Regions from separate parts of the Streptomyces sp. CNH287 genome, predicted to be linked through region 2. Evidence: riboswitches for the same ligand, from Rfam matches in the RefSeq annotation. Region 2 holds a riboswitch; the other holds the start of a gene.
What was found. Region 2 has a riboswitch for glycine ahead of gcvT (glycine cleavage system aminomethyltransferase GcvT). Riboswitches for the same ligand answer to the same signal wherever they lie in the genome.

Region 1: it holds a riboswitch for glycine, as region 2 does, so the genes downstream of both, gcvP (aminomethyl-transferring glycine dehydrogenase) here and gcvT (glycine cleavage system aminomethyltransferase GcvT) in region 2, are expected to answer to the same signal.

What each region holds. Positions count from the first base shown of each region.
Region 1 covers NZ_AUKQ01000031.1:1,084-15,775, reverse strand. Annotated here, with positions in the region: gene H299_RS0123220 (glutamate-cysteine ligase family protein) at 1-831, opposite strand, end outside; gene H299_RS0123215 (hypothetical protein) at 1,386-1,949, shown strand; gene H299_RS0123210 (DUF5999 family protein) at 2,226-2,432, shown strand; gene gcvP (aminomethyl-transferring glycine dehydrogenase) at 2,530-5,433, opposite strand; glycine riboswitch at 5,620-5,717, opposite strand; partial or broken gene H299_RS40585 (PRC-barrel domain-containing protein) at 5,866-6,204, shown strand; gene H299_RS35785 (DNA polymerase IV) at 6,159-7,751, opposite strand; gene H299_RS0123195 (MerR family transcriptional regulator) at 7,798-8,346, opposite strand; gene H299_RS0123190 (bifunctional nuclease family protein) at 8,595-9,068, opposite strand; gene H299_RS0123185 (FHA domain-containing protein) at 9,228-10,052, opposite strand; gene H299_RS0123180 (DUF881 domain-containing protein) at 10,176-11,015, opposite strand; gene H299_RS0123175 (small basic family protein) at 11,021-11,353, opposite strand; gene H299_RS0123170 (DUF881 domain-containing protein) at 11,350-12,258, opposite strand; gene H299_RS0123165 (mannose-1-phosphate guanyltransferase) at 12,326-14,692, opposite strand, start outside.
Region 2 covers NZ_KE384253.1:228,123-242,814, forward strand. Annotated here, with positions in the region: gene H299_RS39785 (hypothetical protein) at 1-451, shown strand, start outside; gene H299_RS0130495 (AAA family ATPase) at 646-1,290, opposite strand; glycine riboswitch at 1,457-1,576, shown strand; gene gcvT (glycine cleavage system aminomethyltransferase GcvT) at 1,717-2,895, shown strand; gene gcvH (glycine cleavage system protein GcvH) at 3,025-3,405, shown strand; gene H299_RS0130510 (serine hydroxymethyltransferase) at 3,434-4,717, shown strand; gene H299_RS0130515 (L-serine ammonia-lyase) at 4,821-6,203, shown strand; gene H299_RS0130520 (hypothetical protein) at 6,519-7,331, opposite strand; gene H299_RS0130525 (TetR/AcrR family transcriptional regulator) at 7,351-7,965, opposite strand; gene H299_RS37080 (hypothetical protein) at 8,124-8,519, shown strand; gene H299_RS37085 (tautomerase family protein) at 8,861-9,106, shown strand; gene H299_RS0130540 (hypothetical protein) at 9,366-9,569, shown strand; gene H299_RS37090 (BTAD domain-containing putative transcriptional regulator) at 9,634-12,891, opposite strand; gene H299_RS40060 (helix-turn-helix domain-containing protein) at 13,120-13,761, shown strand; gene H299_RS0130555 (SDR family oxidoreductase) at 13,846-14,622, opposite strand.

The sequences.
Region 1 (14,692 bases), on a different contig from region 2:
CACGTTCTCCTCGAAGAGGTCGTGCACGGAGTCGATCCAGCGCTCCCCGAACCACGTGCGGGGGCGGACCCCCTGCGCGGCCAGCTCCGGCGGCCGGGTGTCGGTGGACTGGAGGAACAGCGGCGGCCTGGACTCGCGCCACAGCTCCCGGCCGAAGACGAAGGGCGCGTTGGCGCCCATGGCGATCTGCGGCCCGGCGATGGCCTGGGAGGCGTTCCACACCGGGGCGAACCGCTCGGGTGTCACCTGGAGGTGCAGCTGCACCGAGGTGCAGGCGGCCTCGGCGACGATGGACTCCGAGGTGTAGGTGAGGCGTTCGACGCCCTCGATGTCGATGTCGACCTCCTCGCCGCGGGAGGCCATGATCTGGTCGTTCAGCAGCGTGTAGCGGTCGACGGCCGAGAGGTTGGAGCTGACCAGGTCCTCGACGGTGAGCGTGGGCAGTATGCCGATCATCACGATACGGGCGGCGACTTCGCGCGCCTGCCGGTCCGCGTACGCCAGCCCCGTGCGCAGCTCCTCGGCCAACTGGTCGAACACCCGGCCGGTCAGCTGGTGCGGGACGATGTTGGCCTCCAGGTTGAACCGCCCGAGTTCGGTCTGGAAATCGCGGCTGGCGATCCGCTCCAGCACCTGGGCGTTCATCATCCGCGGCATGCCGTCGTCATCCGCGAGATTGAGTTCGATCTCCAGGCCCATGAGGTTGCGCGGGCGGTCGAACAGCTGGGCCCCGAGCAGGTGTTGCAGACTCTCGAGACACTGGTGGAGCTTCCGGCGATAGCGCCGCCGTTCGGACAGGCCGAAACCGTTGCCCACGACCTTCTCACCCATCGGGGCGCTCCTCCTCTGCCAGGACCCGGGGCCGGTACGGGCGGACGGGCCTCCGCCCGTACCGGCCGCGTCCGCTGCCGCGGTATTACGAACGATGATGCCCGTCCGTGTGATCGATTACCCCTCGTCGGGTGCGCCCGCACGCGCTACGCTGGCAACAGTCACATCTCCGGCACATTCCACAGGCATACGGCACGGGCCGCGCGGGGCCGCCGCGTACACGGGACCGCCGGAAAAGGTGGCGTCGCGATTCGGCCGACCGCGTCGCCGGAGGAATCCGAGGCCGCGGCCTTCCGGGCTCCGCAAATGCCCTTAAATACGTGCTGGAAACCGTCCGGATATCTCCTGGAAAAAACGGCCCGGCAGTATTAGCGGAATCCCCAGCAGAACACGTGTCGTATAAACTCCCTTGACGAGGCAGAGACTTGGCGCCGGTCCGGCCCCCCGAAGGTCAACGCCCAGCCGCTCTCGCGGCCCATCCCGACGCCGACAGTGCCGTCCGCGCCCCCCGTTTTCAGCACCGCCGTGCCCGGCGAAGTGAGAGGCGACCCATCATGCCCGTGCGATTTCCCCCGGCTCCGGCCCCCGCGCTGCGCAGCGTGCTCGAGGCCCTCGGCTCCGACACCGCCCGCGGCCCGGACGCCGCGCGGCCCGAACTCGCACTGCCCGTCCACCGGATCAGCCGGGACGGTCAGCAGCAGGGCCCGCCGCGCACCCGGCTGACCGGCTGGCGCTTCCTGCTGCGCGACACCGCCACCGGAGGCGACGCGGGGGCCGCGGAGTCCCGGTTCGGCCCGGGCGGCTGGACGTTCGCCCACTTCAGCGCCGGACCGTACGTCACCTCCACCGAACGCGCGCTGGGCCAGGCCGAGGCGCTGCCGCTGCCGTACCAGCCGCGGCTGCTGTCCGTACCCGAGCTGTACATGCTCACGCTCTGGCTGCACGGGGACGCGGAGGCGGACCCCGCCGAGGGCTTCCCGGAGGCCGCCGACCTGCTGATCCCCCTGGCCCCGGCGCCCCCGGGCATCGCCGCGCAGAGACCGCACCGGATGGACGCGCTGCTGCCGCTGCTCGTGCACCGGCTGACGGCCGTCCCGGCGCTGGGCACCGTCGCCTGAAGCCGCCGTCCCGCCCTCGCCCGGCCCCCTGCCACCCCCGTGTGACGTAGCCCGGCCCAGCCCGCGACACCCCCCGCCAGGGGGGTGGTGTCGCGGGCAACCGCTCGTGTGGGTGATGCGTCCCTGACTGGTGAGAAGCGCTGCCGCTAAATCCCTGCGGAATCGCGCCCGCAGGGCAACACTGGGGACATACACAGCGAACGGGGGGCGGCCATGGAATCCCGACCGAGCCGCAGGACACCATCAGGGCCCACACAACGGAAGACGGCACCGACCATGTGCAAGCACCAGCCACCGTGCCCGACCGCGGACTCCGCCGACCGGGAGGCCGCCCATCTCGTGGCGCACTTCCCTGAACAGGGCTGGAGCCTGCTGTGCAACGGAGTTCTGCTCTTCGAGGACACGGGCGAGCTGCTGCCGGACGGCGAGATCATCGCACCGCACCGGCCGCTGGGCACCGAGCACATCGCCACTGCGGCCTGACGCGGCCGGCGCGGCAGCACAGCCAAGAGGGGCCGGCCGGCGTCACCGCCGCACCGGCCCCATCGTCGTTCCCGGCCGCCGCTCCGACCGGGCTACGTCAGCTGTCGTACTCCTCCATCGGCGGGCAGGAGCAGACCAGGTTACGGTCGCCGAAGGCCCCGTCGATCCGCCGCACCGGCGGCCAGTACTTGTCCGCCGCCACCACCCCGGCCGGGAAGGCCGCCTCCTCACGGCTGTAGCCGAACTCCCACTCGCGCCCGAGCTGCGCGGCGGTGTGCGGGGCGTTGCGCAGCGGGTTGTCCTCCGCCGCCCACTCCCCCGACGCGACCTTGTCGATCTCCGCCCGGATCGCGATCATCGCGGCGCAGAAGCGGTCCAGCTCCGCGAGGTCCTCGCTCTCCGTCGGCTCGATCATCAGCGTCCCGGCGACGGGGAAGGACATCGTCGGCGCGTGGAAGCCGTAGTCGATCAGCCGCTTGGCGACGTCGTCGATGCTCACTCCGGTGGCCTTGGTCAGCGGCCGTACGTCGATGATGCACTCGTGCGCGACCAGCCCGCCGGGCCCGGTGTAGAGCACCGGGTAGTGCGGCTCGAGCCGCTTGGCGATGTAGTTGGCTCCGAGCACCGCGACCTGCGTCGCCCGGCGCAGCCCCTCGGCACCCATCAGCCGTACGTACGCCCAGGAGATCGGCAGTATCCCCGCCGAACCCCAGGGCGCGCCCGAGACCGGGCCGATGCCCGTCTCCGGTCCGGCGGAGGGCTGGAGCGGGTGGTTGGGCAGGTACGGCGCCAGGTGGGCGCGTACGCCGACGGGGCCCACACCGGGGCCGCCGCCGCCGTGCGGGATGCAGAAGGTCTTGTGCAGGTTGAGGTGCGAGACGTCGGCGCCGAAGCGCCCCGGACGGGCCAGCCCGAGCAGCGCGTTGAGGTTCGCCCCGTCGACGTAGACCTGGCCCCCCGCGTCGTGCACGGCCGCGCAGATGTCGGTGATGTGCTCCTCGAACACACCGTGCGTGGAGGGGTAGGTCACCATGAGGACGGCCAGCTCCGCGCCGTGCTTCTCGATCTTGGCGCGCAGGTCCTCGGCGTCGACGTCCCCGTCGTCACCGGTCTTGACGATGACGACCTTCATCCCGGCCATCACCGCGCTCGCCGCGTTCGTGCCGTGCGCCGAGGAGGGGATGAGGCAGACGGTGCGCCCGGTGTCCCCGTTCGCACGGTGGTACGCCCGCACCGCCAGCAGCCCGGCCAGCTCGCCCTGGGACCCGGCGTTCGGCTGGAGGGAGACCTTGTCGTAGCCGGTCACCTCGGCCAGCCGCTCCTCCAGCTCGCGGATCAGCGTGAGGTAGCCCGCGGCCTGGTCCACCGGCGCGAAGGGGTGCAGGCCGCCGAACTCGGGCCAGGTGACCGGCTCCATCTCGGTGGTCGCGTTCAGCTTCATCGTGCACGAGCCCAGCGGGATCATGCCGCGGTCCAGGGCGTAGTCGCGGTCGGCGAGGCGGCGCAGGTAGCGCAGCATCGCGGTCTCCGAGCGGTACTGGTGGAAGACGGGATGGGTCAGGTAGTCGTCCGTGCGCAGCAGCCCCTCGGGCAGCACCTCGCCCGCGGCCGCGTCCAGCTCGTCCACGCCGGGAGCGCCCGGTGACCCTGCCTCGACGCCGAACGCCCGCCACACGGCGGCCAGCTGGACCCGGCCCGTCGTCTCGTCACAGGAGACTCCGACGTGGTCGGCGTCCACCAGGCGCAGGTTGACCCCGGACTCGCGGGCCGCGGCCACGATCCGGGCCGCCTGCCCCTCGGCCCGTACGGTGACCGTGTCGAAGAACGCGTCGTGCACCACGTGCGCGCCGCCCGCGCGCAGGCCCTCGGCCAGCAGCACGGCGTAGCGGTGGGTGCGCCGGGCGATGGCGGCCAGCCCGTCCGGCCCGTGGTAGACCGCGTACATACCGGCCATCACCGCGAGCAGGACCTGGGCCGTGCAGATGTTGCTGGTGGCCTTCTCCCGGCGGATGTGCTGCTCCCGGGTCTGGAGCGCGAGCCGGTACGCCTGGCCGCCGTCCGCGTCCTTGGAGACACCCACCAGGCGGCCGGGCAGGCTGCGCGCATGGCTGTCGCGCACCGCCATGTACCCCGCGTGCGGCCCGCCGAAGCCCATCGGGACGCCGAAACGCTGGCTCGACCCGACCGCGATGTCCGCGCCCAGCTCGCCGGGCGAGGTGAGCAGGGTCAGCGCCAGCAGGTCGGCGGCGACGGTGACGACGGCGCCCAGCTCGTGGGCCTGCTCGATCACGGCGCGCGGGTCGCGTACGGCACCGGAGGCGCCCGGGTACTGGATCAGGACGCCGAAGACGCCGCGCTCGGCGATCTCGGCGGGGATGCCCTCGCTCAGGTCGGCGACGACGGTCTCGACGCCGGCGGGCTCCGTACGGGTGCGGATCACGGCCACCGTCTGCGGCATGCAGTCGGCGTCGATCACGTACACGCCCTCCTTGACCTTGCCCACCCGGCGGGAGAGGGCCACCGCCTCGGCGGCGGCGGTGCTCTCGTCCAGCAGGGAGGCGCCCGCGGTGGGCAGGCCGGTCAGGTCGGAGACCACGGTCTGGAAGTTGAGCAGGGCCTCCAGCCGGCCCTGCGAGATCTCCGGCTGGTACGGCGTGTAGGCGGTGTACCAGGAGGGGTTCTCCAGCACGTTGCGCAGGATCACCGGCGGCGTGAACGTGCCGTAGTAGCCGAGCCCGATCATCGAGTGCAGCACCTGGTTGCGCTGGGCCAGCCCGCGCAGCTCGGCCAGGACGTCCGCCTCGCCGCGCGCCTCGGGGAGCCGCAGCGCCTCGCTGCTGCGGATGACCTCCGGTACGGCGGCGGCGGTCAGCTCGTCCAGCGAGCCGAATCCGACCTGGGCGAGCATCTTGGCCTGCTCCCCGGCGTCCGGCCCGATATGGCGGCTCTCGAACGGTGTGCCACGCTCCAGCTCGGCGAGGGAGTGACGGTTGGCAGTCATCAGCGGGGGCCTCCTGGTCTCAGCGACCTACGAGGGACACCTGGCGGTGCCCGGACGGCCTCCCCCTCTGTCATGTCAACCTGAGAGCTTCACCGGCCCGCCCGAACCCGGCACGACCCGGCTTGCACCGTCGGTGAGGACGAGCCACGGCACATGCCCGCGGCAAGCCCTGCTTTCCAGAGTGACCTCACCCGTACGGTACGTGAGCCTGAGAGATTCCGGGGAGGAGTTGCTCCTTCGGCGCCTCCGGTGCTGCCACCGGAGAGCTCTCCCGTGCGGGGTCGACAGCCGTTTCCGAGCCTACCAGCGTGTTCCGCGCACGGGACCGGGCAGGCGTTCAAGTGGCCAATCACCGCGATGTGGCATTGGGTGGAACCAGTACGCAGACCGCGCCCCGGCAGCCGGGAGCGCCGGCGACCAGTTGGAGGGATCGTGCAGACCGAGATCGATCCGCGGAGCCTGATCGGCCGGAAGGCGTTCGACCGCGACGGGGCCAGGATCGGCACCGTGGACGAGGTGTACCTCGACGACGCCACGGGCGAGCCGGAGTGGGCGGCCGTACGCACCGGGCTCTTCAGCCGGGACGCGTTCGTGCCCCTCGAGCCCAGCGAACTGGACGGCGAGACCCTGCGCGTCCCCTTCGAACGCGCCCTGATCAGGGACGCGCCGGACTTCGGGGTGGGGCGGCACCTCTCGCCCGAGCAGGAGCTCCAGCTCTACCACCACTACGGGCTCGACGTGCCCGCCGGAGGCGAGAGCCCCTCCCCCGCGCCGGAGGGCGGCTCCGGGAGGCCGTCGCGGCCCCCGCGGCCCTCGGGGCCCTCGGGGTCGGGAGGACCGGATGCCTCCGGAGGCTCGGGCGCGTCGCCGGACCCGCCCGTCAGCCCGGGCCCGGGCTGACGGGCGGCGTCGGCGTCCCCGCCCGCCGCCCCGGCGCGCCCCGCCGAGAGGTCCGCGACCAGGGCGAGCGGGTCCGCCTGCTCCAGCTCCGGATCGTCCACGGCGAAGGTACGCACCCGGCCGGGGGCCGACCCCGGCTGCTCGAAGCGCACCGTGACCCGCCCGACACCGCTGCCCTGGACCCAGCCGGGGCCGAACCGGGCGTGCCGCACGTCGCGGCCGGGCGGCCAGGACCGTACGGCGCCCGCCGCGGGTGACGCGGCGCGACCGGGCGACGGCGGCGGCCCGCCGGGGTCACCGGTCCGGCCGGCGGGCTCCTCCGCCCCGGTGGCCTGTGCGGTCGCGGAGGCCGCCTGCGCGAACAGGTCCTCCTGCGTGTAGTCGGCGAGCCCGCTCACGCCCACGCCCAGGAGCCGTACGCCCGCCGTGGTGTCCACGCCGTCCAGGAGCCGGGCGGCGGTCTCCCGGACGACGCCGGGGTCGTCCGTGGGCCCGCGGAGCGTCTCCGAACGGGTGAGCGTGGAGAAGTCGTAGCTGCGCACCTTGATCACCACCGTGCGCCCGGAGTGCCCGGCGGCCCGGAGCCGCTCGACGCAGCGGGTGGCGAGCCGGGCGACCTCGGCCTGCACCTGGGCGCGGTCGGTGAGGTCGACGTCGTAGGTGTCCTCGACGGAGACGGACTTGGTGTCCCGCTCGGCCACCACGGCCCGTTCGTCGACGCCGTTCGCCATCGCGTACAGACCGGCGCCGTGCGCCTTGCCCAGCAGCCGCAGCAGCTCCGCCTCGCCCGCCTCGACGGTCTCGCCCACGGTGGTGATCCCGGCCCGGCGCAGGGTCTCGGCGGTGGCCGGTCCCACACCCGGCAGCGTACGGACGGAGAGCGGCGCCAGCAGCTCCCGCTCCGTGCCGGGGGCGATGACCGCCAGCCCGTCAGGCTTGGCCTCCTCCGAGGCGATCTTGGCCAGCAGCTTGGACCCGGCCAGCCCCACCGAGCCGCTGAGCCCCGTCGCGGCGCGGATGTCACGGCGCAGCCGGTGCCCGACCTCCAGCGCCGCACGCGAGGTCGGCGGCACACCTCCCGCCTCCAGGTCGACGAACGCCTCGTCCAGGCTGAGCGGCTCCACCAGCGGCGAGAGGGCGGCCAGCAGCTCCATCACCAGATCGCTCACCTGACGGTAGAGGCTGAAGCGCGGCGTCAGGTACGCGGCGTTCGGGCAGCGCCTGCGGGCCTGCGCCATGGGCATCGCGGAATGCACGCCGAACTTCCTGGCCTCGTAGGAGGCGGTGGCCACCACGCCGCGCGGCCCCAGCCCGCCCACGATCACGGGGCGCCCACGCAGGCTGGGCTTCGCCGCCTGCTCGACGGAGGCGTAGAACGCGTCCATGTCGAGGTGCAGGACCGTCGGTGCGTGTCTCACACCTGTCGATGCTGCCGCACGCCACTGACAACGGCGCGCGGTGGTCTCATCCGGCGCGGTTGCGGCGGCGCGCCAGCTCGTCCCCCGGGTGGTCGCCCAGGACCGTCTCGCCGGTGTCCACGCGCTCCGCGTGCAGTTCGGACAGGGCGCACTCGACGTCCTTCCAGACCACCCCGACGGCGATACCGAAGACACCCTGGCCGCCCTGGAGCAGATCCACCACGTCGTCGGGTGAGGAGCACTCGTAGACCGTGGCCCCGTCGCTCATGAGCGTCATGCGGGCCAGATCGGTCTGCCCGCGCGAACGCAGGTGCGCGACGGCCGCACGGATGTTCTGCAACGACACCCCGGTGTCCAGCAGCCGCTTGACGATCTTGAGCACGACGACATCGTGGAAGCTGTACAGCCGCTGGCTGCCGGAACCGTACGCCGGGCGGATGCTCGGCTCGACCAGCCCGGTACGGGCCCAGTAGTCCAGCTGGCGGTAGGTGATGCCGGTGGCGGAGCAGGCCGTGGGGCCGCGGTAGCCCAGCTGCTCCGTGACCGCCGGGGGAACCGCCGGGCCGGGCGGGGCGGCGGGCTGTGCGGGTGACACGGGCGAGGCAAACGCGCTGTCCGCCGCGGTGCCCTCGCCGCCGGTGCTTCTCACGCCGACCTCCGTCCGTCACATTCCGGGAACAGTCCTCCCGGAACCTGCCCAACTGAAGGTAGGCAGTCACTCGGGGTGCGTCAACGATCGCCACACTCACCACGCCGAGTGATAATCACCCGAAGAGTGGTTTGACGTGCCCGCAAGACGGGAATGCCTGAGCGTTTGCGCCCGCGTGCCGAGTGGCACGAGGTTCACTGGCTGCTGGTCCCGAAGTCCTCGGGAGAGATCTGGTCGAGGAACTCGCGGAACTTCTCCACCTCGTCCTCCTGCTCGTCCGGGATCGCGATCCCGGCGTCGTCGAGCACACCGTCGCTTCCGAAGATCGGCGTCCCGGTGCGCAGCGCCAGCGCTATGGCGTCCGAGGGGCGCGCACTGACCTCGACACCGCTCGCGAAGGCCAGCTCGGCGTAGAAGACGCCTTCCCGCAGGTCCGTGATCCGGACCGCGGTGAGTTCCTGGCCGACGGCCTCCAGCACGTCCTTGAACAGGTCGTGCGTCAGCGGCCTCGCGGGCGTCATGCCCTGCTGCGCGAAGGCGATCGCGGTCGCCTCCCCAGGGCCGATCCAGATGGGGAGGTACCGGTCGCCTCCCACTTCACGCAGGAGAACGATCGGCTGATTGGAGGGCATTTCCACCCGGACACCCACAACATCAAGCTCGTTCACACAGCAACCCTAGGACCTGACCGGCCTGTTTGGGTAGTCGGGCACCCCTTCGGCGAGGGCATTCGTGTACCGGTGTCCGGAAGAACCCGGCCCGGACGACGCCCGCCGGGGCCGCGTGAGCGGTCCCGGCGGATGCGGCAGGCGGGTGGAGGAGGCGGGTCAGACGCCCCGCTGGCTCGCGAAGAAGACCAGCCGGTACTTGCCGATCTGCACCTCGTCACCGTTTGCGAGCGGGACTCCGGAGTCGATCCGCTCCCGGTTGACGTACGTCCCGTTCAGACTCCCCACGTCGGCGACAGCGAAGCCACCGGGGCCCCGCCGGAACTCCACGTGACGCCGCGAAACCGTGACGTCATCGAGGAAGATGTCACTCTGCGGGTGCCTGCCCGCCGTGGTCAGGTCGCCGTCCAGCAGGAAGCGGCTGCCCGAGTTCGGCCCCCGGCGCACCACCAGCAGGGCCGAGCCCATGGGCAGCGCCTCGACGGCGGCCTGCGCCTCGGGGGCGAGCGGCAGCATGTGCTGCCCGGTCGCCTCCGAGTCGTACGCCTCGAGACCGGAGATGGAGATCGTGGACGTCGTCTCCGAGGGACCCTCGCCCGCCGGGCCGCCACGCAGCGGAGCGCCGCAGTTGGAGCAGAAGCGGCTCGCCTCGCCGACCCGGCTCCCGCAGCGCGGGCAGACCGACGCGGCGGGCCCGCCGCCAGGCCGCGGACCCGACGGCTCCCCGAGACCTATGCGCCCGGTCGCCGACGGGTCGGCAGGCCCCGCGCCCTGACCGCCGGCGCCGCCCGCAAGCGGGTCCAGCTCGTCCCGGAAGAGCGGGCGGCCCTGCTCTTCACCGCCGCTCCGCGCGGGCTCGCCGTTCCTGGCGGCACGGTGCCGCCGGGCGCCTCCGCCGCCGTCCTGACGGCTCTTGCCGAACAACCTCGAAAAGAAACTCACGGGCGATTCCCCTCGCACGAAACAGACCCGCCCGTGGGGCAGGACAGACCCTCAATGTTCTCACTGACCAGGCCGGACATCATGGCAACGCCCCCGGCCTCGGGACAGTTTCCCTCACCCGACGCGCATCTCCTCGCCGACCCCCGCCGATGTCTCATCGCCACCTCACTGTGATGACCGAGCGTAGTCAGGTCGCTTCGCCGAACGCAAGGCGTCCACCGTGATCTTCTCCGAGCGGGTGACCGACACCCTGGCCTGCTCCTTCTCCAGTGTCTGCACGACACCACCGGGGATGTTGAGCGCGGGCTCCAGGTCCTTCGGCTCGCCGATCACCTCGAAGCGGTACGGCGGTGACACTCGGTGGCCGTCGATGCTCACCTGGTCGCCACGGTCCGTGAAATAGGTGCCCGCCACTACCCGGACGTCGTTGATCTCGATCGCCTCGGCACCGGCCGCGCGGAGTTCCTGGATGGTGTCCAGGAGCATATCGGCCTCGACGGCCCCGGTCGCGTCGCGGATCGTGATCTGGATGCCGGGCCCCTCGGCTGCCACCGTCCCGGCCAGCACGCCCAGCTCGCGTTCCTTCTGCCGGGTCTGCTTGCGGGCCGACTCGGCCTGGTCCGAGCTGTTCTCCAGCTCCCGCTTCTGGCCCTCCAGGCGCTCCTTCTCGTGCTCCAGTCGCACCGACCGGTCGTCCAGCTCGTCGAGGATGCGCACGAGATCCTCCTGCCGGGCTCCCCGCAGCGGGCCGCCCTCGCTGGTGGAGCGCACCTGGATGGCGAGGCCGAGACCCAGCACGAACAGCAGCACGGCGACCGTGAGTTGGGCGCGGGTGACGCGCGGCGGCCAGACGGCGGCCAGCAGCCGCTGCCGTCCGGTGGCCTCCTGGGGCCCGGCGCCACCGGGCGGAGCCGGAGCGCCTGCCGCGTCCTCATGGCGGCCGGAGGCGGCGTGGTGGGCGGGGCCGTCGTGCGGCCGGTCGGCGGGATTCGTCTCGTCGCTCATCGGCCTCACGCCCGGAAGACGTGTCGGCGGATCGCGGCGGCGTTGGAGAAGATGCGGATGCCGAGCACGACGACCACTCCCGTGGAGAGCTGGGCACCGACGCCCAGCTTGTCCCCGAGGAAGACGATCAGCGCCGCGACCACCACGTTGGACAGGAAGGAGACGACGAACACCTTGTCGTCGAAGATCCCGTCGAGCATCGCCCGCAGTCCGCCGAAGACCGCGTCCAGCGCGGCCACCACGGCGATCGGGAGGTAGGGCTCCACCACCGTCGGTACGACGGGCCGAACGACGAGTCCGGCCACGACTCCCACGATGAGGCCCAGTACGGCGATCACGATGTGCTGCCCTTTCCTGTCTTCACGGGCTGCGCGGTGCGCAGCGCGAGGCTGGACGCCGCGGGCAGCCGCACCTTTTCCTGCACGGAGATGTCGTAGCGCACGCCGTAGTTCTCCCGCAGCACTTCGAGGTACTGGCCGTCCACACTGTCCTGGAAACCGCTGCGCAGCTCCTCGCCCTGCCCCACCGCGAGCACGGTGTAGGGCGGCGCGAGGGGCTTGTTGTCGACCAGTATGGCGTCACCGGCCGCCCTGATCGCCGAAAGTCCGGTAAGGCGCTGGTCATTGACCGTCACGGCCTCCGCACCAGCGGCCCACAGCCCGTTGATGACGCGCTGCATGTCGCGGTCGCGGATGCGGCCGGTGTCGGAGAAGCCGCTGCTGCTGCGCGGGCCTCCGCCGGCACCTCCCTTGGAGTCCTCGGCATCGTCGATCACCAGCTTGATGCCGGGCCCCTCCGCAGGCGTGGCCGCGGCGAGGAGGGCGGTCAGCGCGCCCCGCGCGCCGCCGTGCTTCTCCAGCGCCTCGTTCTGCTTCTCCTCGACGGTGGTCCGCAGCTGCTCGATCCGGTCCTCCAGCGCCTCGGCCTCCCGAGTGCCCTCTTCCACCCGGTCGATGAGTTCCTCGCGCTCCTTGGCGACCGTGGGCGCGTCGACCCGCGCCTGCACCGCGCCGACGGTGACCACCAGGGCGGCCAGCACCAGGCCGACCGCCAGCCACAGCTTGGCCCGCGTGGTGCGGGGAAGGCCCGACTTGCCGGCTGCCTCCCGGCGTGCCGCCGCCTCGGCGTACCCGTCATCGAGGCTGTGGTCCATGACATTGTTCAGCAGCGACATGGAGGCGTCCGGTCGTGCGGGCCGCGTTGCGGTACTCCGTCCGGGGTGCTGCTGCGACATGCCGCACATCGTCGCACGTCGCGGGCAGCACCACCGAACGGGCCCACCGGCGAACGGCGGGGCGTGGGGCGTGCGGTCAGCTCCCCGCGCTGTCCACCACCCCGGACCACTCGTCCAGGAGCCCCTGGGCGGACGCGTCGTCGGGCCCCTCGGCCCACAGGTGCGTCACCGCCTCGGCCCGGTCCGGCAGCACCAGCACCCAGCGGCCGTCGGTCTCCACCACCCGTACGCCGTCCGTGGTGTCGACGTACCGTTCGCCCGCCGCCTCCACCACGCGGCGCATCACCAGCCCCTTGACGGCCCAGGGAGTGGCCAGGTCACGGCGCAGCACGTGCGCCTGCGGGATGCGCGCGTCGATACGGCTGAGGGTGAGCTGGGTGCGGGCGACCAGGCCGAGCAGCCGGGCGAACGCGGCGGTGCCGTCGAACACGGAGCTGAACTCGGGGACGATGAAGCCGCCCCGGCCGTCGCCGCCGAAGATCGTGGCGTCCTCCCGGCCGACCCGCGTCAGGTCGTCCGGCGAAGTCGTCGTCCACTCCACCTGCGTGCCGCGGTAGGCGGCCACCTGCTCGGCGACACGCGTGGTGGTGACGGGCAGCGCCACCCGGCCGCTGCGCCGTTCGGCGGCGACGAGGTCGAGCATCACCAGCAGGGCCCGGTCGTCCTCGATGATCCGGCCGTGCTCGTCCACCAGGGAGATCCGCTCGCCCACCGGGTCGAGGCGGATACCGAAGGCCGCGCGGGCGGAGGCGACGATCTCACCGAGACGGACGAGGCCGCGCCGGCGGGTATCCGCGGTCTCCGTGGGACGGGACTCGTCCAGCCCCGGGTTGATCGTCAGGGACTCGACCCCGAGCCGCCCGAGCAGGCTGGGCAGCACCAGTCCGGCGCTGCCGTTCGAGGCGTCGACGACGACCTTGAGCCCGGACTCGGCGAGCCCGGTGGTGTCCACGGCACGCAGCAGGGACCCCGTGTAGGAGTCGAAGACGCTCGCGGGGAAGCGGAGGTCGCCGATCTCTCCCGGGAATGCCCGGCGGTACTCCTGGCGTGCGTAGACCCGGTCGAGCTTGCGCTGCTGGGTCTGCGAGAGGTCGGCGCCCCGCTCGTCGAAGAACATGATGTCCACGGAGTCGGGGACTCCCGTGGTCGTACGGATCATGATGCCGCCCGCACTCCCCCGCGCCGTCTGCTGGCGGGCGACGGGCAGCGGGACGTTCTCCAGGTCGCGGACATCGATGGCGCTGGTCTGGAGCGCGGAGATGATGGCGCGCTTGAGCGCCCGGGCACCGCGTGAGTGGTCGCGGGCGGTGGTGACCGTGGAGCCCTTCTTCAGCGTGGTGGCGTACGCGCCCGCCAGCCGCACGGCCAGCTCCGGGGTGATCTCGACGTTGAGGATGCCGGAGACGCCGCGCGCGCCGAACAGATGGGCCTGACCGCGGGACTCCCAGATGACCGAGGTGTTGACGAAGGCGCCTGCTTCCACGGTCTTGAACGGATACACCCGGACGTTGCCCTGGACGATCGACTCCTCGCCGATCAGGCACTCGTCGCCGATGACGGCGCCGTCCTCGATGCGGGCGGCGCGCATGATGTCGGCGTTCCGGCCGATGACGCAGCCGCGGAGGTTGGAGTGCTGGCCGATGTAGACGTTGTCGTGGACCACCGCGCGATGCAGGAACGCCCCGCTCTTGACGATGACGTTCGACCCGACGACGGAGTGCTCCCGGATTTCGGCACCGGCCTCGACCTTGGCGTAGTCGCCGATGTAGAGGGGACCGCGCAGCACGGCGTCGGGGTGGACCTCGGCACCTTCGGCGATCCAGACTCCGGGCGAGATCTCGAAGCCGTCGATCTCGACGGCCACCTTGCCCTCCAGGACGTCCGCCTGGGCCTTGACGTAGCTCTCGTGGGTGCCGACGTCCTCCCAGTACCCCTCGGCAACGTAGCCGTAGATCGGCTTGCCTTCCTTCATCAGCTGGGGGAAGACGTCGCCGGACCAGTCTACGGACACGTCCGGATCGACGTAGTCGAAGACCTCCGGGTCCATGACGTAGATACCGGTGTTGACCGTGTCGGAGAACACCTGGCCCCAGGTCGGCTTCTCGAGGAACCGCTCGACCTTGCCCTCTTCGTCGACGATGGTGATGCCGAATTCAAGCGGGTTGGGGACGCGGGTGAGGCACACGGTCACCAGGCCGTCGTGCTCCCGGTGGAATCGGATGAGGTCGGTGAGATCGAAGTCCGTGAGGGCGTCACCGGAGATGACGAGGAACGAGTCGTCCTTGAGCGCCTCCTCCGCGTTCTTCACGCTCCCGGCGGTGCCCAGCGGCTTCTCCTCGTTGGCGTAGCTCAGCTCCATGCCGAGGTCCTCGCCGTCTCCGAAGTAATTCCTGACCAAGGAGGCGAGGAACTGCACGGTCACCACCGTCTCGCTGAGACCGTG
Region 2 (14,692 bases):
GCTGATCGGCGCCGTACTGCGGACCCCCGAGGGCAGACTGCCCGCCGCAGCCGCCGAGCAGCACGCCGAGGCGGTCCGGGCGGCGGTCGCCAAGGTCCGGCAGTCGGCCGTCGCGGGCGGCACCGGCGGCCGTGCGGTGGTGGCACCCGCCGCGACCCCCGCCGACCTGGTCTCCCGCGCGGCGGGCGAGTTGCAGGAACAGGCCGACGAGTTGATCAGGGTGTCGGCCCCGGCCTTCCGCACCGCCGGGCAGGACGCCGCGGCCGACGAGCGTCCGGCGGACGTGCGGAAGGTGCGGGCCGAGCTGAAGGCGACGGTGTCGGCCACCGTCGACCTGCTCACCGCAGTCGTGCTCAGCGGCCAGCTGCCCGCACCGGAGCTGGACGGACTGCCCGCGCTGCCCGACGTCTCGGAGAACCAGAGCCAGACCGCGGCGCAGATCCCCGGCTGACCGCTTCCCGGCTGACCGCCGACGCCCCTCGTCGGCCCGGCCCGCGGCCCCGCGGCGCGACCCGCCCGGCCTACGGCTGTCCCCGTACACGGCCCGCCGCTCCCGCGTGGAGGGGCGGGCCGCGTGCACCCGCCGCCGGGCCGGCCGGCCACCCGCCGCCCCGCCCCACGCACCTGCACCTGCACCTGCACCGGTCAGCCGCCCTCGAAGGCCACCCCGCACAGCGCGCCCGCCGCCTCGCGGTCCAGCACCACCACCGAGGCGCACCCCGACGGCATCCGGCCCGCCGCCGCCTCGGCCAGCAGCCTGCCCACCGCCCGCCGGTGCCGCGCGAAGGCGTATCCGGAGACGCCGCGGCCCCGCTCGGCCTGGCCCGCCAGCGCCGTGCGCGCGGGCACGTCCAGCAGCACCAGGTGCAGCCCGCGACCGCGCCGCCGCGCGTCGGCGGCCAGCCAGCGGCGCACCCAGCGCTGCGTACCGCAGTCGTGCACCACCACGCTGGCCCCCGAGGCCAACGCGCCGCGCAGCGCGGCGTAGTGCGCCAGCCGGACCAGCGGACGGTAGATCACGTACGGAATCCAGCGGGGCAGCCGGCGCTCCCAGCGCTCCCGGGTGTCCTGCGAGTCGATCCGGCTGACCGAGTGCTCCACCACCGCGACCGTGCGGCGGATGAGCGTCGACTTGCCGCTGCCGGGCAGCCCCGAGACCACGACCCGGTCGCCGGCGGGGAACAGCAGCGTTCTCGCGGTGGTCGACCCGCGCAGGTCGCGCCCCGCAAGGGGCACCGAGGCCGGTGCGGGCAGTGCGCTCCCGCCCGTCGTCGCGTAGGCGCTGCGCAGGCTCTCCACCTGATGTCCTCCTGTGGCCGTGCCGCTCGTTCGCGGCTACCCACGAGAGTGTCAAGAAAAGGTAATGCGATTCAAGACGATTGCTCGCCGTCCACGCGATCTGCCATGTCCGCGCGGCCCGTGCAATGATGAGGGCGCCAACTCCATACAGGCCGCTTGAATCCGCGCGGGAGAGTCCCCGGTATCACACGTTCGTGTGACAGTTCGTGTGTGCAGGGGCGCCGAAGGAGCAAGATCCTCCCTTGAATCTCTCAGGCCCCGATACCGCGCAGGGCGAGGCAGATCTGAAAAGCGGGCCGTGCGCGGCCCCACCCAAGGTGCAAGCCACCCGTCCGTACGCACGGACTGGTGGCGAACCTCTCAGGTTCCGATGACAGATGGGGAGGACATCCGTGTCACCAGTCCCGGGAGCCTGACATGACTACCCCCAGCACGCCCTCCGGCGGTCCCCGCCGGACCGCCCTCGACGCCACGCATCGCGCGCTCGGCGCGACGATGACCGACTTCGCCGGCTGGGACATGCCGCTGCGCTACGGCAGCGAGCGGGACGAGCACCTCGCCGTACGCGAGCGCGCCGGCCTGTTCGACCTGTCCCACATGGGCGAGATCACGATCAGCGGCCCCCAGGCGGGCGAGCTGCTCGACTACGCGCTGATCGGCAACCTCTCCGCGCTCAAGCCCGGCCGCGCCCGCTACACGATGATCTGCGACGAGCGGGGCGGCATCCTCGACGACCTGATCGTCTACCGGCTGGGCGGATCGGACGCCGCCGCCGCGGCCCAGGAGTACCTGGTCGTCGCCAACGCCTCCAACGCGCAGGTCGTGCTCGACGCGCTGGTCGACCGGCAGGGCGGCTTCGACGCCGGCGTGCGGGACGACCGGGACGCCTACGCGCTGCTCGCCGTGCAGGGCCCGCAGGCCGCGGGCATCCTGGGCAAGCTCACGGACGCCGATCTGGCCGGTCTGAAGTACTACGCGGGCCTGCCGGGCACGGTGGCCGGGGTGCCCGCGCTGATCGCCCGTACGGGCTACACGGGTGAGGACGGTTTCGAGCTGTTCGTCGCCCCCGGCGACGCGGTCGCCGTCTGGGCGGCGCTGACCGCCGCGGGTGAGGGCGCCGGGCTGGTGCCATGCGGGCTCAGCTGCCGGGACACGCTCCGCCTGGAGGCGGGCATGCCGCTGTACGGGCACGAGCTGACCACGGCGACGACCCCGTTCGACGCCGGGCTGGGCCGGACGGTGAAGTTCGAGAAGACGACGAACGGCGGCCGTTTCGTGGGCCGCGAGTCGCTGGAGGCCGCCGCCGAGCGGGCCGCCGCCGCTCCCCCGCGCAAGCTGGTCGGCCTCGTCGCCGAGGGCCGCCGGGTGCCACGTGCGGGCTATCCGGTGGTCGCGGCCGGTGCCGGCGGCGGGAGCACGGTGATCGGCGAGGTCACCTCGGGCGCCCCCTCCCCCACGCTCGGCAAGCCGATCGCCATCGCGTACGTGGACGCGGCACACGCCGAGCCGGGCAGCGACGGCGTCGCGGTGGACATTCGCGGTACTCATGAGCCGTACGAGGTCGTCGCGCTGCCGTTCTACAAGCGCCAGAAGTAGCCGGACGCCGGCGCACCGGCAGGCGCCGGCACCGGCGAAGCGCCGTCCGAGACCGTACGCGGGAGCCCCTCGCGGGGCCCCCGGCCGCCCGCCCGTACCCACCGATCACCCATCCAGGAGAATTGCCCCATGAGCAACCCCCAGCAGCTGCGCTACAGCAAGGAGCACGAGTGGCTGTCGGCCGCCGATGACGGCGTCTCGACAGTCGGGATCACGGCGCACGCCGCCGACGCCCTCGGCGACGTGGTCTTCGTCCAGCTTCCCGAGGTCGGTGCGCAGGTCACCGCCGAGGGCACCTGTGGCGAGCTCGAGTCGACGAAGTCGGTCAGCGACCTCTACTCCCCGGTGACCGGTGAGGTCACCGCGGTCAACGAGGACGTCGTCAACGACCCGTCGCTGGTCAACTCCGCCCCCTTCGAGGGCGGCTGGCTGTTCAAGGTGAAGGTGGACGGTGAGCCGGAGGGCCTGCTCTCCGCCGACGAGTACGCCTCCTTCGCCGCCGGAAACTGAGCACCCGCCCTCCCACCAGGAAGACCTCATGACTCTTCTGAACAGCTCCCTCCACGAGGTGGACCCGGACGTCGCCGCCGCCGTCGACGCCGAGCTGCACCGCCAGCAGTCCACCCTCGAGATGATCGCCTCCGAGAACTTCGCCCCGGTCGCCGCCCTGGAGGCCCAGGGCTCCGTCCTGACCAACAAGTACGCCGAGGGGTACCCCGGCCGCCGCTACTACGGCGGCTGCGAGCACGTCGATGTCATCGAGGACATCGCACGTGACCGGGTGAAGGCCCTCTTCGGCGCGGAGGCGGCCAACGTGCAGCCGCACTCCGGCGCCTCCGCCAACGCCGCCGCGATGTTCGCCCTGCTCAAGCCGGGCGACACGATCATGGGCCTGGACCTGGCCCACGGCGGGCACCTCACGCACGGGATGCGGATCAACTTCTCCGGCAAGCTCTACAACGTGGTGCCCTACCACGTCGACGCCGACAGCAGCCTGGTCGACATGGAGGAGGTCGGCCGCCTCGCGCGGGAGCACCGGCCGCAGATGATCATCGCGGGCTGGTCCGCCTACCCCCGCCAGCTGGACTTCGCCGCCTTCCGCGCCATCGCGGACGAGGTCGGCGCGCTCCTGATGGTCGACATGGCGCACTTCGCCGGGCTGGTCGCCGCGGGGCTCCACCCCAGCCCCGTGCCGTACGCCGACGTGGTCACCACCACCACGCACAAGACGCTCGGCGGCCCGCGCGGCGGCGTGATCCTGTCCCGGCAGGAGCACGCCAAGAAGATCAACTCGGCGGTCTTCCCCGGCCAGCAGGGCGGTCCGCTGGAGCACGTGATCGCCGCCAAGGCGGTCTCGTTCAAGATCGCGGCGAGCGACGAGTTCCGGGAGCGCCAGCAGCGCACCGTGGAGGGCGCGCGCATCCTCGCCGAGCGCCTGACGCGGCAGGACGCGGTGGACGCGGGCGTCTCCGTCCTCTCCGGCGGCACGGACGTGCACCTGGTCCTGGTCGACCTGCGCGAGAGCGAGCTGGACGGGCAGCAGGCCGAGGACCGGCTGCACGAGGTCGGCATCACCGTCAACCGCAACGCGGTGCCGAACGACCCGCGTCCCCCGATGGTCACCTCCGGGTTGCGCGTGGGCACTCCCGCCCTGGCCACCCGGGGCTTCGGGGCCGAGGACTTCGCCGAGGTCGCCGACATCATCGCCGAGACCCTCGGCGCCGGTTTCGACGAGGCGAAGGCGAAGACACTGGCCGAGCGCGTCGCCACGCTCGCCGCGAAGCACCCGCTCTACCCCGGCCTGAGCGCGAAGAACGCGTAGGCCGCACGGGCGCCCCGGCCCCCCGCCGGGGCGCCCCGCACCGCACCTGCGCCCCCTGCCCTGCCCCCACGCCCGCCCCCGCCCGAACGCCAGGGAGCGACCCATGGCCCTCTCCGTCTTTGACCTCTTCTCGATCGGCATCGGCCCGTCCAGCTCCCACACGGTCGGCCCGATGCGCGCGGCACGGATGTTCGCCCGCCGCCTCAAGAACGAAGGCGTACTGGCGCACACCGCGTCCGTACGGGTCGAGCTGTTCGGCTCGCTCGGTGCCACCGGGCACGGCCACGGCACCCCCAAGGCCGTCCTGCTGGGCCTGGAGGGGCACGCGCCCGCGACCGTCGACGTCGAGCAGGCGGACGCGTGGGTGCGCCGTATCCGGGAGACCAAGCGGCTGCGGCTGCTGGCCGAGGAGATAGGGGACAGCCACGAGATCGACTTCGACGAGTCGCGCGAACTGATCCTGCACCGCCGGCGCTCCCTGCCCTACCACGCCAACGGCATGACGCTCTTCGCCTACGACCCCGCCGGCACCCCGCTGCTGGAGAAGACGTACTACTCGGTCGGCGGCGGCTTCGTGGTGGACGAGGACGCGGTCGGCGAGGACCGCATCAAGCTGGACGACACCCCGCTGACCCACCCCTTCCGCACCGGCGACGAACTGCTGCGGCTCACCCGCGAGACGGGCCTGTCCATCTCGGGGCTGATGCTGGAGAACGAGAAGGCGTGGCGCACCGAGAGCGAGATCCGCCGCGAACTGCTGGAGATCTGGCGCGTCATGCAGGAGTGCGTGGCCCGCGGCATGGGTCAGGAGGGCATCCTGCCCGGCGGCCTCAAGGTCCGGCGGCGGGCCGCCAACTCGGCTCGGCAGTTGCGGGCCGAGGGCAACGCCGAGGCGCACGCCATGGAGTGGATCACGCTCTACGCCATGGCGGTCAACGAGGAGAACGCGGCCGGCGGTCGCGTGGTGACCGCCCCCACCAACGGCGCGGCGGGGATCATCCCGGCGGTGCTGCACTACTACACGAACTTCGTGCCCGGCGCCGACGAGGACGGCGTGGTCCGCTTCCTGCTGGCGGCGGGTGCCATCGGCATGCTCTTCAAGGAGAACGCCTCCATCTCCGGCGCCGAGGTCGGCTGCCAGGGCGAGGTCGGTTCCGCGTGCTCGATGGCGGCGGGCGGCCTCGCCGAAGTACTGGGCGGTGCGCCGGAGAAGGTGGAGAACGCGGCCGAGATCGGCATCGAGCACAACCTGGGCCTCACCTGCGACCCGGTCGGCGGCCTCGTCCAGATCCCCTGCATCGAGCGCAACGGCATGGCCTCGGTGAAGGCCGTGACGGCCGCCCGCATGTCCCTGCGCGGCGACGGCCGCCACCACGTCTCGCTGGACAAGGCGATCAAGACGATGAAGGAGACCGGCGCGGACATGAAGGTCAAGTACAAGGAGACGGCCCGCGGCGGCCTCGCGGTCAACGTCATCGAGTGCTGAGCGCGGTGCGCCTTCCGGCAGGCACACCGCCTCGGCGCCGACTGCGCTGACCACCGGGCTTCCAGCGGCCGGTGCCGATCATGCGTGACGCCGGTGACCCCGCCCGGGTCAGGGGCGTCGGCTGGCTGGAGCCGCTACGCGGCAAGTTGAGCAAACTCGCCGGGCTGGACCGGTTGCGCGAACTGCCCGGCGGACGCTCGCGGATCACACCGCAGGCACGGACGACACTCGTGAAGAAACAAGCAGTTGACGAGCTGTCAGGCTGGCTCGCGCCACTCGGCGGCGCGAGTCGGCGCTCGGTGCCGTACGGGCGGGCTACGCGGGTCGCGCCCGTGCGGGCGAGTTCACGTCCAGCCCCCACAGCAGGCCCCGCCCTTCCGTGGTCGCGCGCCGCGCGAGGGCGCGGAGGGAGGCGAGCAGCAGCGGGCAGCCGTTCCCGTCGGTGCACGCCCCTGACCCGGCGGCACGGGCGTGCTCGGTCTCGGGAGCGGTCGCCTCGGCCGGCGGCCGGGGTACGCCGTCGAGCACGGCGGCCAGCAGCCACGTCTCGTCCGGGTCGAGCCAGCCGTAGATGCCCTCGACGCCGTCGACGGCGGCCTGCCGCCAGGCGTCACCCCGGCTCTCCAGCCATTCCAGCAGGGTGCCGACGTCCGGATCGTGCCTCAGGACCTCCGGGGCTCCGGCACAGGCGAGGAGGGAACCGGGCAGCGTCGCGTTTCCCATGAAGACGCCGCCGCCCACGCATGTCGCCTCGACGGCCAGTTGGAAGAGGGCGCACAGCGCCGGCCAGCCGTCGCGGTCCGGCGGCGGCGCGCCCCCGTCCCCGGCCGGGGGCACCAACTGGCCCGCCCCGGGCCGCGGTCGACGCTTGGGGCGGGACGCGGGACGCGGGTACAACTCCGCGGGCAGCTCGCCCGCGAGATCGCGCTCGGCCATCAAGCCGGAGGTGAGGCCCCGGAGGTACGGTGTGAAGCGCGGGAAGGGCGTGGCCCGTACCTGCCCTCCGCTCCACAGCGCTTCCCAGGCCGGTTCGACCGCCCCGTCGGCGTGCAGCCGCCGCATGGCCGGTACGACTTCCTCCTGGTACCGCCGGTGGTCGAAGAGGTACAGACCGGCGTCGACAATCATCGTGCTGCCTTCCCCGCCATCAGGGCGCGCCGGGCGGAGCCAGGGCACGCATCACGTGGTCGACGAGAGTCGCGATCTCCTCGCCGCTGTGCAGGTCCCCCTGGTGGAGGAGCAACCGGTAGTAGACCGGCCCGTACAGCAGCTCCATGGCCAGTTCGGCGTCCGCTTCGGGGTGGATCTGCCCCAGCGCCCGGGCCCGGGCCAGGCGGGCGCGCGCCTCGTCGGCCCGCGGCTGGATCAGCTCCTCGTCCAGGCCGCGGGCCAGCGCGGGGTCGTGCTGGGTGTCGGCGATCAGCCCGCTCAGCGCGCGGCCGGTGCGCTGGTCGGCCAGCAGGCCGCGCAGCAGGCCCTCCAGCTGCGTCGCCAAGTCCTCGCGCAGGTCCCCCGTGTCGGGGAAGCCGGCGGCGGGATTGGCGGCGTCGTCCACCGCCTCCAGGACGACGGCGCCCTTGGAGGGCCACCAGCGGTAGATCGTCTTCTTGCTGACGCCCGCCCGGGCGGCGATGGCCTCGACGGTCACCGGGCCGTACCCCTGCTCCTCGCACAGGTCCAGGGCGGCGTCGAGGATCGCGCGGCGGCTCTTCTCGCTGCGCCGCCGGGGGTCGGGCTGCTGAAGTCCGCTCTGCTCGGGCATGGCTCCAGCGTACTACGGAAACGACACGGGTCGTGTTGACAAATGCAGGTCCGGGCGCGCAGACTCCCTGACAGAGAAACGACACGATACGTGTCGTGTGATGAAGGCTGCCTGTGCAGGTCCGAGGCAGCCGTCCGGACGAGCGGGAAGGTCGCCCCATGCAGCGCTTCATCGACAAGGCCGTCCTCGTCACCTGGCGTGGTTCCGGGAGCGGCAGGGCCGTGGCCGAGGGGCTCGCGGCCGAGCGGCGGCCGTCGTCCCCGGCGCCCGTGAGGGCGATGCCGCCGAGCCGGCCCGGGCCGCCGTCGCCGAATGCGGGAGCCTGGGCGGGGCGTTCGGCGATGTGGGCGGCCCGAGCGCCTGCGGCCCGCTGCCTGAGATCCCCGGACAGCGCCTGGCGTGAGGACCTGGGCGGCGGCCTGGGCGGCGGCCTGAGCGGCGTCTTCTACCGGCTCAAGCACCCGATACCGGCGGTTCTCGCCGCCTGCGGCAGAGCGGTGGTCGACCACGCCTCCCGCCTCGGCGCCACCGGCTCGCCTGCGGTCGTCCCGTAGTACGTGGCCGCCAGGCACGGCGTGGTCGGGGTGCCCGGAGCGCCGCGCGGGAGCACCGCAAGCCCGGCGTGCGGGCGCCGCGCCGGCCGTCGGCGGCAGGAACACCTCCGGGTGGGGCGGTCCGGCCGGGCCGCTACCGAGGAACGCGGCCCGGCCGGAACAGGAAGTCCGACGCGGATGGCGCCGCCGTACGTGCGCCGCGGGACTCGGGGAGGAACGGTCCGGGAACAAGGGCGGGGACGGTGGCGGGCAATCCGGACCAGGCTCTCGCCTCGGTCCGCCGTCGCGGCGGATACGGATCAGCACCGTCCGTCGCCCCACGCCCCATGAGGAGCCTCATCATGCCTGTGATCACCGTCGACTGGCGGCAGGGGAACGACCAGGAGCGCCGGACGAACCTCGCGTCCGAACTGGCCGCCACCGCCTCCCGGGTGACCGGCTGCTCCCTCGAAGAGGTGACCGTCATCGTGCGGGACTGCGAGCCCGGCCACCCCTCGGGCGCGCGGGAGGAGGACCTCCCCGGTGCCGTGCACCCGGAGGCGAACGGCTTCGACGAGATGCGGCTGGGGCAGGGAAGCCCCTGGTGAGCCGTGCCGGCGGGCCCCGCTCCGGACCCGGGCCCGGAGCCGGACCCGCCGCGCCTGCCCGCCGCCCCCGTACCGACCGCGCGAGCCGCTGCGCGGGCGTACGGGAGGAGCCGGTGTGCCGGGTCCGCCGCCGAGCGGGCCCGGTTCCCGCCGGATTCCCGCACCCGGGGTATCCGGGCGGTATCGAGCCCGTACTCGTCCGGGAACGACTGCCGACAGGTTGATGGCTGTCGCAAGTCATTCAACGAGGGGGCACCAGATGAACAGCATGCGGTACAAGGCGGCCGGGGTTCTCACGACGGTCGTGCTCGCGGCCTCCGGAAGTGTCGCGGCGCAGGCGGTGTGGGGGCACACGGCGGGCAGCGGCCGGCACGCGGCGGGCCAGGTGCTCGCTTCCGGCGAGGGACCGGCGATCGTGGCGCCGACCCCGGGCTCGGGCGAGGGCCCGGCCTTCGCGAACTGAGCGGGTTGCCCGCGGCGGTGGCCCGAGCGGGCACCACCCGCACCGCGCGCACCTCACGTCGGGGTCAGGCGTCGCGGTGCTCGGCCGCCGGAGCGTTCATGGCGTTCAGCAGCTGGGCCGCCTCGGCCCGGCGGGCGTCGGCGGCAGCGTCCTCGCCGAGCGCCGCCAGCACCTCGGCCGTCCCCTTCAGGGCGCGCGCCATCTCGATGCGGTAGCCCATCGCCGAGGCGATGCGGTGCGCTTCGCAGTGCAGTTCCCGCGCTTCCTCGTAGTCGCCGCGCAGCAGGCGGAGACCGCCGAGGATGTTCCAGACGGCCGCCTGCCTGATCGGGGCGCAGCTGCCGCGGGTCAGCTCCAGCGCCTGCGCCGCGTGCGCCGCCGCCCGTTCGAGCTCCCGCCGGCCGTGCCACACCTTGGCGGAGAGGGCGAAGACGAGTGCGCTGTCGCCCAGCGGCGCCGCTTCGTCGCACAGCCCAAGGGCCCGGTCCAGGCAGCCGCGCGCGTCGTCGTCCCGGCCGAGGCCGAGAAAGGCGAGGGCGAGGTCGGTCAGCGCGACGATCTCGTTCTCCCGGGCGCCGATGCGCTGGTTGAGTTCGACGGAGCGCTGAGCGGCGGCGGCAGCCTCGGCGTACCGGCCCATGTGCTCGAAGAGGGAGCTGAGGTTCGTCAGTGACTCGGCCTCGGCGCGCGGAGCGCCCAGCTCCCGTTTGATGGCTATGGACTGCTCCAGGTGCGGCAGCGCTTCGTCGAACCGGCCCAGCGTGGCCAGCAGCAGCCCGAGCATCCCGGTGCTCTTCGCCTCGCCCCGCTGGTCCCGCAGCCGCACCGACAGCTCCAGGCTCTCCTGCGCCATGGTGAGCCCCTCGACGAACCTGCCCAGCTTCCAGTCCGCGACGGCCAGGTTGGACAGGCTCAGCGCCAGCAGGTACTGGTTTCCCACCTCCCGGGAGGCGGCGACGCCGATGCCCGCGACCTCGCGGAACTCCTCGAAGCGCCCCCGGCCGTCGAGTTGGAAGACGACGTTGCGGGCGAGTTCCGCGGCATGCCCGTGCAACGCGCGGCGGCGCGCGAGCGTGACGGCCGCCAGCAGGTTCTCCTCCTCCCGGTCCAGCCACTGCCGCCCCCGTACGGGGCTGCGCAGCGCGGGCAGCGCGGCGGCGGCGCGCGGGGCGTCCTCCGGTGCCCGGCTGAACGGGGCCCGCCCTCGGAACGCGAGGTCGCAGGCCGCTTCCGTGGCGGCCACGTAGTAGTCGAGCAGCCGCTCCACCGCGTGCTGGTCGACTTCTGACGGGTCCTCGCCCGCCTGGCCCCGGAGCCACTTGGCGAAACTGCGCACCAGGTCGTGGAAGACGTAGCGGCCGGTCTCGTACTGCTGCATGAGGTGCGTGTCGAGGAGGTGTTCGAGGACGTCCTCGGCCGCGCCGGGGTCGGTGCCCAGCAGCGCGGCGGCGCAGTACGGGTCGAACTCCACACCCGGGTGGCTGTCGAGCAGCCGGAACGCGGCCTGGTGCGTCGGGCTGAGGCCCTCGTACGTCAGGTTCAGGGTGGCGGTGACGCCGCGGGTACCCGAACGCAGCTCGTCCAGCCGCCGGGTCTCGTCGCCCAACCGCTCCACCAGGTACTGCACGGTCCACCGGGACCGGTTGCGCAGCTTGGCCGCGGCGATCCGCAGCGCGAGGGGTAAGTGGGCGCAGAGTTCGACCAGTTCGGCGACGGCCTGCGGTTCGGCGGCCGTACGCTCCTCCCCCAGCATGCGGGAGACCAGCGCCGTGCTGTCCTCCGGGGGCATCCCGCCGAGGGAGATCCACTCGGCGCCGTCCAGGTCGATCAGCCGGGCGCGGCTGGTGATCAGTACGAGGGCGTCGGCGGACGCCGGGAGCAGCGGCTGAACCTGGGCGCTGTCGATGGTGTTGTCCAGGAACAGCACCAGCCGGTACTGCTTCACGGTGGTCCGCCACAGCGCGATGCGGCCCGCCTCGTCGTCCGGAATCCGCTCGCCGGGGACGTCGAGCATGCGCAGGAGTCCCTCGGCGACGGCGCCGGGAGGCAGGGGTGCCTCGCCGGGGGTGTGGCCGCGCAGGTCGAGGTAGAGGTGCGCGTCCGGGTACTGGCCGGCCAGCCGGTGGGCGACCCGGTTGGCGAGCGAGGTCTTGCCGCTCCCGCCCATCCCGTCGATCGCCATGATGCGGGCGCCGCGCCGGCCGTCGGGCCCGTCCGGGTCGGACAGCAACTGCTCCAGCTCCCGGTCACGGCCGGTGAAGTCGGGCAGGTCGTACGGCAGCGTGCAGCGGTGCGGTTCGTGGGACGGCCCCGACGCCAGGACGACGCGGGCGCCGGCGGACGGGGCGTGCGACGCGGGGTCAGCCGCGGTGCCGGCCGCGGTGCCAGCGGCGGCACCGGGCCCGGCGTCGGCCGGTGCGTCGGCTGCCAGGTGAGCCGCGGGGCGGGCTGCGGTGTGCGCGCCGGTCCCGGCGCGGGCTGCGGCTGCGTCAGGGGCGGGCTCGGTACCGGCCGGGGGCGGACCGGCCGGTACGGCTCTTCGCCTGCGGCGCGGCGGAGTGGCGAGTTCGGGACTGTTGCGCAGGATTCCCTCGTACAGCGCGGTCACCCGCCCGTCCGGGTCCACGCCCAGTTCGTCGGCGAGCAGTTTGCGTACGCGGGTGTACTCCGCGAGGGCCTCGGACTGGCGCCCGGAACGGTAGAGCGCCAGCATCAGCTGCCCGCACAGGGTCTCCTGGAAGGGATGCGCCGCGACCAGGTCGCGCAGGTCGCCGACCAGATCGCCGACCTCGCCGAGGCCCAGCCGGAGTTCGAAGAACAGCTCCAGGGCCGCCAGCCGCCGGTCCTCCAGGGCCGCCGAGGCCGCCGCGATCACCGAGCCGCCGGAGCCCACGAGCACCGGCCCGCGCCACAGCGCCAGAGCCTCGCGCAGGGTGTCGACCGCGGCTTCGGGGAGGTCGTCCGCCGCCTGTTCGCGGGCCACACGGACCAGGTCGAAGAAGGCGGTCAGGTCCAACTGGCCCGGCTCGACGGCGATCCGGTAGCCCGGCCCCTCGGTGACGATCAGGGCCCGGCCGCCGGGGATGCGGCGCCGCAGTTCGGCGACGGCCTTGCGCACCTGGTGCGCGGCGGTGGCCGGCGGCTCCTCGTCCCACACGGCCTCGACCAGCCGGCTGACCGGCAGTACGCGGTCCGGGGAGAGGAGCAGCGCGACCAGAACCCGTTCCTGCACCAGCCCGCCGGAGGGCAGTTGCACCCCGTCGCTCGTCAGACACTCAAGGCTTCCGAGGATGTTGAACCGGGCCAGCCGCACTTCCCGCACGTTCCCCCTTCACGCCGCTCAGAGGTGCCCCCGCGACCACGCGCACGCCGCCCTGCGCGGATTTCATTTAACCACCGGGGCGGGTGCGCACAGTGAGTGACTTCCCGGACACTTTCGCGGGGCAGGTACCGGAACGGGACCGGGGCGGGAGTGCGCCGCCGCAGTCTGCACCTCAGGAGGGCGGGGTGCTCGGACCCCGCCCGCACGTCCCCCACGACGGGAGCAGCGATGAAGTACCTGGTGGAACGGCGGCTGCGGGACGGTGCCCACCTGCGACGCACCCGGCCCCGGCACCACTCGTACTGGCGGCGGATGGCCCGGGACCGGGTCCTGCTCTACGGCGGGGTCTGGGCCGAGGGGCCCGGCGACACCCTGATCGTGCAGGTGGACGACGCCACCGCGCTGCGCCGCTTACTGGGCGGCGATCCGTACGTGCACGAGAGCCTGGTGGTGGACATCCGCACACGCCAGCTCGGCGACGGGCCCAGCTGGCACCACGCCGGGCCGCCGGAGCGGCCGTCCCACGCGGGGCCGTCCCACGCGGGGCCGGGCACGTCGGCGGGAGGGGGCAACGCGGCGTTCACCGCCGTCGGCACGGGCACGGGCCCGGGCCCGGCAGGAGGACCGGCGACGGCCGCCGCCGTGCGGGACCGGGCCGCCGCGCCGCCGCTCGCCGACGAGGCGCTCAGCGCCCACGAGTCGCGGATCAGCCGCATGATGCTCGACGGCATGACCAACCGCCAGATGGCCGCCTGCCTCGGCGTCAGTTCGCGGGCGGTGGAGCAGCACATCACCAGGATCTACCGCAAGCTCGCCATCAGCCGCCGCGCCCAGCTCGCCGTCGCGCTGCACGGCCGCCCCGCCGCGTAGAGCGGCCGTGCACGCGAGCGGCCGTGGCCCGGCGGGTCCGGAGAGACCGGCCGGGCCCGGGCCGCTCGCGGCGCGGCGGAACGCTCACAGCAGACCCCGGGTGGCCCCGCCGTCCACCGGCAGGACCGTTCCCGTGATCGCCCCGGCGGGCGCGGACGCGAGGAAGGCGGCGGCGGCGCCGACCTCCTCCGGTTCCGCGAGCCGGCCGATCGGGATGTCCGCGCACAACCCCTCGATGCCGCCGTCGAGTTGCTCGGCCCACGCCTGGAGCGTCGGCGTACGGGTCATGCCGGGGGCGAGCACGTTCACCGTGACCGACCCCTCGCCGAGCGAGGCGAGTTCGTGCACCAGCGACTTGGCGTAGCCGACGACCGCCGGGCGGAAGGTGTTGGACAGCGCCAGCCCCTCGATCGGCTGCTTGGCGGAGAGCGAGGTCACGAACAGCACCCGCCCGTAGCCCGCCTGGCGCATGCGCGGCAGCGCCGCGCGGCTGAGGGTGACGGCGGAGAGCAGGCTCAGCTCGACCGCCGTCCGGTAGTCCGCGACGCCGAACCGCCCGGCGCCCCCTTCCGCGGGGCTCCCGGCGTTGGCGACCACCACGTGCGGTCCGCCGAACCGCTCGGCCACCTCGCCGACCCAGCCCTCGAGGGCCGCGTGGTCGGTCACATCCACGGCCGCGCCGTGCACCGGGCTCCCGCCCTCCTTCTCCAGCAGGGCCACCGCCTCCCGCAGCCGGTCCGCGGAACGTCCGCAGACCGACACCGCGGCGCCCTCCGCGGCCAGCCGGCGGGCGACCGCCAGCCCGATACCGCTCGTCCCGGCCGCCACCATCGCGACCCGTCCGCTCAACCCGAGATCCATCGGTACATCCCTCCAGCCGCCGCGTGCACGCTTCCGCTCTCCGCTCTTCCCCTGCCCCGGGCCCGGCATG